DNA from 2 places in the Anaerocolumna sp. AGMB13020 genome. Region 2 is predicted to be linked to the other one. Evidence: a T-box and tRNA genes for the amino acid it is inferred to sense, from the RefSeq annotation. Region 2 holds a T-box; the other holds one or more tRNA genes.

Region 1 (4,296 bases), 140 kb from region 2:
TTATTATAAACAATGGGCATTTTCCCAATCAATTGGTTTTGTCGAGCGGCGTCATACATTAATTTGGCCACATTTTCCCTGGATACGGACAATTTACCTGGCCGATCCCCGAATGAATAATCATAAGATTGCCCTTTGTATTTAACATTAGGATTAATAATTCGAACGACTGTCCAATCCACGTTCGAATACTTAATAATTCCTTCCAGCTTCTTCATTTCGGCATAACCGTTTGGCAAAAAGGTTTTAGCCAATATTCTTGGTACCACCGTCGATAAGTTTTTCCTATCGTCTTCAGATTGTAAGGCCGGCGTCGCAAGCGTAATCAACCTTTTTTTGTTGAACTTCTTCATCGCCTTGATAATCAGCTCATGTCCATCAGCGACGGGCGTGCCTCTAAGCTTTCGTGACATATCAGACGGAGGTCCTAATGTGCTGATCACAGCATCCGCTTCCGAAACTGCCATTTCAATAGCTGATGCGTTCGAGAGTTCCCCCGTTATAAGCCTCAGGTTGGAGTGATTCAGCTTGATTTTTTCGGGTTTTCTAACATATGCCGTAACAAAATCTCCTTTGTCTAATGCTAATCGCATAAGATGTTGACCGATTGCACCGCTCGCTCCAAAAATGGTAATGTTCATAATCCTCTTCCCCCCCTTAATGTTGGACTTTTTTAAAAGTTTGCTGCCAGTTCAGCCGTTCTGCTCAATCCGGATTCGATAATTTCCGCAGCGCGATCCCGATATTTGGCGTGTCCTTCTATTACGACAATCCCAGGATCTTTGATACCCAACAATACACCGAGTATGTTCTTGACGTAGTTTAAACCCATCTCCAACGGGGCTGCAAATTCCGTTGAAAAGTCTCCACCGCGTGCACATAGAAGAGCAACTTTTTTGTCGCCAACGAGTCCCTCTGGTAGGCCTTCTGCTGTGTATCTGAACGTTTTCCCTACTTGCAACAAATATGAGATATAAGTGATGAGAGGGGCGGGAACCGTTAAGTTCCATAAAGGGAATGTGAAAACGACTTTATCCATGGCCAGAAACTCGTTCAAATATTGGTTCACAATGTCCGCAGCCTGCCGTTCTTCAGAAGTGGCTTCCAATCCTTTTGCTGCTTTGAAAAGTCCTGAGATGGCTGTATCACCGAAATATGGCAGCTCTGCGCTAAAAAGGTCGAGCTCCCTGATGGTATCCTCCGGATGTAACTCCTTATACGTTTTCAAAAAAGTATTGTACATTTTGACGCTGACCGCTTGTTCTGCGGACCTGTCGTTAGCTTTGACGAATAATACATTTGCCATAAAAATGACCTCCTATAATTGTAATATTTGATAAATTAAGTCGCTTTCTTTTCCGAGTCTTTTGTTCGCTTTCGAATCAGTTATATATCTCTTGTTTTTTTATCAGCTTTCGTTTATACTACATATGTTGTATAGTTGAATTATATTATATTTCAAAGATAGTTCAACCAACAATTTTAAGAAATTGTTGTATATCCAACATTGCGTTAATGATGTATAGAAAAATGATAGAAATGGGGTTTTCTTATGGCTGAAACAAAAATAGATCCACGCATTATACGTACACGTAAATTAATCATGGATGCATTTATTCACGTTTTAAAGAAAAAAGAATTTAAGGATATCACCATCAATGATATTACGGCAGAAGCTACAGTAAATCGTGCCACTTTTTATTATCACTTCATTGATAAATATGATTTATTGGATAAAGTAATGAAAGAAGAATTTATGACCAACGTGTTTAGCGAAATCGCTGAGTATAAAGAACTGAACCCAACATCGATCATTAATATTTTCCTGTCTATCACAAATTTCCAATCGACTTTATCCAAACAATGCCGAAGCGGCTTCGAGACTTTTAAAACAACAATTGAAGAATTTATTCAAAAAGAACTGGAAAATATTTTTTACCAAATGTTATTAAAGCAAAACTCTACTGTCAGCGATGAATCTATAAGAATTGCTGCAGTCATGTTGAGCTGGGGAATTTTCGGGGCTTCGGTTGATTGGCAACACAATAACAGTGTGCCACCAGAGGAATATATAAAATTGGCTATTCCTTACGTTATGTACGGGGTTGGCCATTAGTTCAAGGACAAAAAAGGCACATTTTCATAACTGAAAATGTGCCTTTTTTGTCCTTGATTTATCAAGCGTCCTGTCCCTATAAGTTATAATCTAAGCCACAAGCTTTCATGCCTGCGGCTTATTGTTTAAGTGGAGTATAGACGATACAGGTACAAAATACCACGTCCCATAGTATATAGAAACAAGAGAAATTCCGCTTCAACTCAAAGTCTATTTTAGCTTAGCTTTATTCGCTGGTCTGCGAAGAGGAGAAATGATAGCCTTAACTTGGAATGACTTAAACTTTAGTGATTGCTCTGTAGATATTAATAAGTCTACCAGCCTTGTAAATAAAGTGCAGATAACAAAGGGTCTTATGCACAAGACTTCAATTCGAACGGTTGTAGTTCCAGCGCCTGCGTTCTATATTTTGCTAGAATAAAGCCCAAACAAACCACATGCCATGAAAAAAGCACCCATCTCTGAGTGCTTTTTCATAACTTCAAACTCTATAACCCTTAATATTACTGACTTTTAAAGATGGAGCATAGGGGACTTGAACCCCTGACCCCCACACTGCCAGTGTGGTGCGCTCCCAACTGCGCTAATGCCCCAGACAAATATTAATATACCATGATTTAATTCATTTTTCAAGATATTTTTTAACCGTTAAGTCACATCTTTTATAACAGCTTAAAATTATTTTTTAAGATTTCATTTATCAGCAACCATCTATGAATGAATAACTAATATTGCACTCAAGATAATTCATGCTATCCTTACATAATTAGACATAATTGCCCATTTACCACCAGTGTTATTAATGTTAAACTATGTAATATATTAAAGATTGATCCGGAGAAGTATTTAATATGTAATTTACAGTCAAATTGGTCAACTTTTTTAAGGAAAGGTGGTACATATGAAAAAATTCAAAATATTCATCTGCTTATTTATCGTGACCTCTTTATTTGTTGCGCCTATCACAGTATCTGCCAGTCTTCCAATAACTGTAACAACTACATTATATGTTGATGCTGCACGGATTGGTGAAGCTGATTCATTTTTAATTAGTAAGAACGGTAAGTTCATGCTTGTTGATACCGGCCTGTCGACCGATAGCACAAAAGTAATTAACATGTTATCATCACGTAATGTAACCAATTTAAAAGCTCTGGTCATTACTCATTATGATGTTGATCACGTCGGTTCCTTTTTAGATGTAATTGATTATATCAAAAACCACAATGGCACAATTGATCATATATATGGTCGGAAATACACTTCTGCTCAATTAAATACATTGACACCTCAACGGCGTACAAATTATGTTATGTTTATTAATGGAATCTTAAGATACTTAAATCGTAGTTCTGAAGAATTCAACTTATCGAGCTATGATACAGTAGCTGTTGCAACAAAGGCAAATGAACTGTTTGGTTCCGGGGATGGATTATGGATATTCCCTACCAGGACAAATCCCATCGCCAACTTTACATTAGATGGTAACACTACTGTAACTTGGTTAAATAAATGGGATTCCTATATTGTTCCCGGTATGGATCCTGCTGATGTACCTGCTAATTTTAACAATGACTCTCTAACCTTTAAATTGACATATGAAAATGGAGAAGCCATGTTATTTACAGGTGATATTTCCTGGACTCCACAACAGGATCTTGTAGATAATTGTTATTCTCAAATAAGTACCTGCAGTATCTTAAAGGCACCGCATCATGGTATCCCTGATTATCAGAAGCCATCATTTATAGCAGCTGTAAATCCTTCCTATACCCTTGCAACTACCGATTTATCATACAACAGACTACCTGGTATGATTACGAAAGGAAAATACGGGATGGTTTATTATACCAATACAGCATCGGACTTCTGTACGATAGCAATACGGCTTAAAGCTCCCTCTGTATATCTTGAAGATACATCTTTAAGTTTTTATACTAACGATACCAATTAGTACCATATATGCCCGAAGGGTTATCCCTTCGGGCTTTTTCACTATATCCCATATATTTATCCAGCAGAACAGAGATTATCTGTAATAATCAACTTCCTGGAAAATTGATTATACATGTACGTCTTTGCAATAGAAAAATAGCATTTCTTTATAGATCATTTACTTCATATTAAACATTAATTGCTCTAAAATTACGCACAAGCTGCATTGATGGATAACCCGGAGG
Region 2 (4,296 bases):
TTGCTCTCAGCTCCTCTCCTGTGAGTTTTCGATGGAAGGAAAAGTCAAACCTTAATCTTTTATCAGTGATATTACTGCCTCTGCTTGTTACCTCACTTCCAAGAACCCTACGCAACGCGCCGTATAATAAATGAGTTGCCGTATGCAGTCTGGCAGTTACTTCGCTTTGTTCAGACAACCCTCCTTTGAATCTTCCTGCAGCTCCTTGTCTTGATTTTTCCTGGTGTTTCTGGAATTTCTCTTGAAAAGATTCCATATCAACCATAACCCCTTTTTCCTTGGCAAGTTCTGCTGTAAACTCTATGGGAAATCCAAAGGTATCATATAAACGAAATGCCAGCTCACCGCTTAATACTTTCTTATCTGCTAATTCCTCGAAATATTTTTCAGCCATCTTTAATCCAGAATCCAGGGTCTTATGAAAGATATCGTACTCTCTCTCAAGCTGTTCCAGGATAAACAATTTGTTTCGCTCCAGTTCTCCATAAACATCACCGTATTGGTCTATGATTATCTGTGCCAGGTCCTTCAGTATATTCCTTTCTACCTTCGCCTGTTTTAACAATCTTATAATCCTTCTTATAAGCCTTCTTACAATGTAACCTTGTTCTGTATTAGAGGGCTTTATTTTCCTTGGATCTCCTAATATAAAAGTTACGGCACGTATATGCTCACAGACAATTTTCAGATTTCGGTCGGATAACTCTCCTTTCTCCTGCTGCAGAATCTCATTTAATTTGGATATTACCGGTATAAAAAGCTCTGTCTCATAGACCTGACTGCAGCCATTAAGCACTGTGAGCACTCTTTCAAAACCCATACCTGTATCTACATTTTTCTGCTGTAATTCCTCATAAGTTCCATCTGCTTTCTTATTGTACTGCATAAACACATTATTCCAGATCTCCACATATTTTCCGCAGGAACAGCTGGGTCCGCAGGAAGAGGAGCAGGCAGGCACTCCCATATCATAAAAGATTTCCGTATCCGGTCCGCAAGGTCCCGTCTCACCAACCGGTCCCCACCAATTCTCTTCTCTGCCATAGTAGAATATCTGCTCTTTCCTAAGTCCTTTTCTGACCCAAATACTTGCAGCTTCCTGGTCTTTTGGCACCTGTTCATCCCCTTCATAAACGGTAACAGCCAGTCTGTCTGATGGTATATGAAGTATGTCAGTAAGAAAATCATAGCTCATAGAGATGGATTCCTCTTTCCTATAATCTCCAAGGGACCAGTTACCAAGCATCTCAAAAAATGTCAGATGAGTAGCATCTCCCACCTCGTCAATATCTCCGGTTCTCACACATTTCTGTACATTAACAAGCCTTTTACCCTCCGGGTGTTTTTCTCCTAAAAGGTAAGGTACCAAAGGATGCATTCCCGCTGTGGTAAATAACACGGTAGGATCGTTATCCGGCAAAAGTGAAGCTGACGCGATCTCCTTATGCCCCCTTTCCTCAAAAAATCTGACATACAGTCTTCGTAATTCACTTGCAGTCATAGCGTATCTCCTTTCTTTGATTTAATCCTTAAAAACAAAAAAAGCCCCAAGCTGATAAAAATCAGCTTAGGGCGAACTATTCAGTCCGTGTTACCACCTAAATTCAGGGTTATTCTGCACTCATCAGTACGGGATATGGAATAATCGTCATCCGATACTTTTTCCTTATAACGGTGGAATTCCGTTGAAGTCTACTGCGGATTAATCATAATCCCTTCGGTTCACAGCTCCGAGACTGCTTCTACCTCATGTCTGTAAGGATTCACACCAACCATCCTCTCTCTGAAACATAAATGAAATATACTATTTCTCTTCTCAGCCTTTTGTTTTTAAGTTGAAAGTATGTTACCATACTTCAGATAAACTGTCAAATAAAATTTACCGTATCATTAGGAACTCCATTGTCTGTTCTGATAACAACTTTATTTTTTCCATTTCGTTTTGCTTCATAAAGGCTTTCATCTGCTATACCTATAATTCTGTTATAGTCATAATCACCGCCATTTACAAGACAGACACCGAAACTACAGGTAAAATGCAGTTCCTTATCCTCGTAATAAAATTCCGCTTCTTCAACCTGCCTTCTGAATTCCTCCGTTATCTTAATCACCTGGTCTTCTGTTACATGATATAAAAGTATAATAAATTCATCCCCTCCATACCTTGCTATCCAGTCCGAAGAGGCTCTTATGGAATCCTTAAAGATAGAGGAAAGTTGTTTTAAGATGCTGTCACCGGCAGGATGTCCCTGGGTGTCATTTATCTGCTTAAATCTGTCCACATCTACGATTATAACCGCCAGCGAATCAGCATTAGCTTTTGCTCTTTCTAAATCAATAGGAAGTTGTTCCTCCAAAAATCTTCTGTTATAAATTTCGGTCACCTGATCTTCAATGATTTTTGAATTCAGATTTTTAATATACCCCGATAATTCCTGATACTCATCAGCTTTCTCATTAATAAACATTCCCTGATCCGTAACATCCTTTAGCATCTCTATAATATAATGATTGTTATTAAGCTCAACAGGATAAGTCTGTATAAGAAACAGCCTTTCCTCCTTCATCTCTAGCTTAAAAGCGTATTTATTCGTCTTTAACGTTCTCCTGGACAAACAGTTGGCACACTGTCTTCCCTTCTTCCAGAAATCATAACAGTGCCCTTCCACAAACTGATATTCAGCTTCTTCTTTCTGTTTCACATAAGATTTCTTATTAATAGGGTCTATTATCCTGATAAACGTATACATATCATGAAAAATCGATAGTCTTTCAATAATTTCATCAAGAATTTCCTTCATCAAACACCTCGGTCTCTTTCTTTCCCTCATGATAGAGCTGTCTGAATAGCAAAAACCAACCCTAATAACAGTTGTCATTAAGATTGGTTCTTCAGTCAAGCCAAGTTAAGCTCATTCTTACTTGTCCAACTACCATTACAATATTTATACTACATTATATTGCATAAAACAAGCCTAATCTTCTTAATTTACGCTATTTTCCAGGTTTTACAGAATTGGACATCGCATATCTTTTAATAAAGTTCCTCCAGAATTTTTGTTGATACCAAATCCATTTCTTTATAGGTTTCATCAAGTTGTGAATATTCCCCAAACAGCTTCTGAAACAACTCCTGAGTCACACGTTTTGCACCCTGTAATTCCAGAATGATGTTATTTTTTATGCGTTTATTGATAAATATCATGTCCACACCATAAATTCCAAAACCAATACCTGCTATTGCTATCAGCGGGTGCAGAAAATATGCGGCAACCAAATTAGCAGCACCTACTCCAAGGGCTACATAAGCATAAATATTTTTTATTTCTTTTAATCTTACTTCAATCTGATTCTCGTAATAAGTATTTATTTTTTCAAGTTCCGCTGCGCTTTCTGTAAAATCTACATCTGCTTTATAATCATTTAATTCAACTGGCAGAACTTTCTTATGCAGAGACCGGTAATAACTGAAATACTTATTTACTGCCTTCTCCTGTAGTCCTTTGATTAGCGTAAACATATTAAGACGCATCTGACCGTTTACCTTATCAAGAGAAAAGTCATAGATCCAGGAAATCAGACTGAGCATAAGATTGAACTCCTGCCTTGACTTTTTCTTTTTTTCATTAATGTCTGCTTTGGCCTTATCCACATCACCATTGTAACGGATGATTAATTCATTATACTCTATTTCATCATAGGTTTCCTGTTCACTGGGAATTGGTTTACGAAGCAATTCATCCATGAAATCACTAAGATATCTATTCTTTTCATCTATCGGCACATTCTTGATTCTATATATCATTTCCAGTATATGATAATTATTATGTGCCAGGTTGAGCATATCAAGTAATTGCTCATATTCTTTGCAGTATTTGCCAAGGCCAGGAAAGTCATAACTTTCAGACGTTTTTAACCGCAGCAGATTCTGTTGTATCCGTCCAATAATTTCCTCTTCTTTATAGCCTTCTCTTTCCGCATTCTTTAACATCATACGGTTGATGAAGTCCTTCACCTCTCCGGCTGTTTTTTCATCTACATTTAAGGTTAAGGTTTTACTGATCAGGGAAAATAGCATCAGAAAAGTACTTTCGTCACTTCCTGTCAGATCACACTGCTGATACAGCATAAACCATTTTGCAGCAGCTTCTTCTCGTCCCATTCTAATGTTAAATATCATATAAAAGATACTGCTGTTCTTCTTATCCAGACCTACAGCTCTCTCAATTGCCTTATCTGCCAACAGCTTATCATCATTGTTCCAGGCCATAATACTTAATAAAGCACAGGTCAACC

Evidence for each region. The T-box of region 2 lies ahead of R2R35_RS23635 (alanine--tRNA ligase). A T-box ahead of a tRNA ligase gene usually reads a tRNA of that ligase, here a tRNA-Ala.
Region 1: it encodes a tRNA-Ala, which carries the amino acid that the T-box ahead of R2R35_RS23635 (alanine--tRNA ligase) is inferred to sense. The anticodon was not compared.

The regions. Positions count from the first base shown of each region.
Region 1 is NZ_CP136910.1:5,469,713-5,474,008, reverse strand. Features, by position in the region: gene R2R35_RS23075 (NAD(P)-dependent oxidoreductase) at 1-641, opposite strand, end outside; gene R2R35_RS23070 (FMN-dependent NADH-azoreductase) at 674-1,306, opposite strand; gene R2R35_RS23065 (TetR/AcrR family transcriptional regulator) at 1,553-2,116, shown strand; tRNA gene R2R35_RS23060 (tRNA-Ala) at 2,637-2,709, opposite strand; gene R2R35_RS23055 (MBL fold metallo-hydrolase) at 3,018-4,070, shown strand.
Region 2 is NZ_CP136910.1:5,609,267-5,613,562, reverse strand. Features, by position in the region: gene R2R35_RS23635 (alanine--tRNA ligase) at 1-1,501, opposite strand, end outside; T-box leader at 1,566-1,827, opposite strand; gene R2R35_RS23630 (GGDEF domain-containing protein) at 1,869-2,801, opposite strand; gene R2R35_RS23625 (hypothetical protein) at 3,035-4,296, opposite strand, start outside.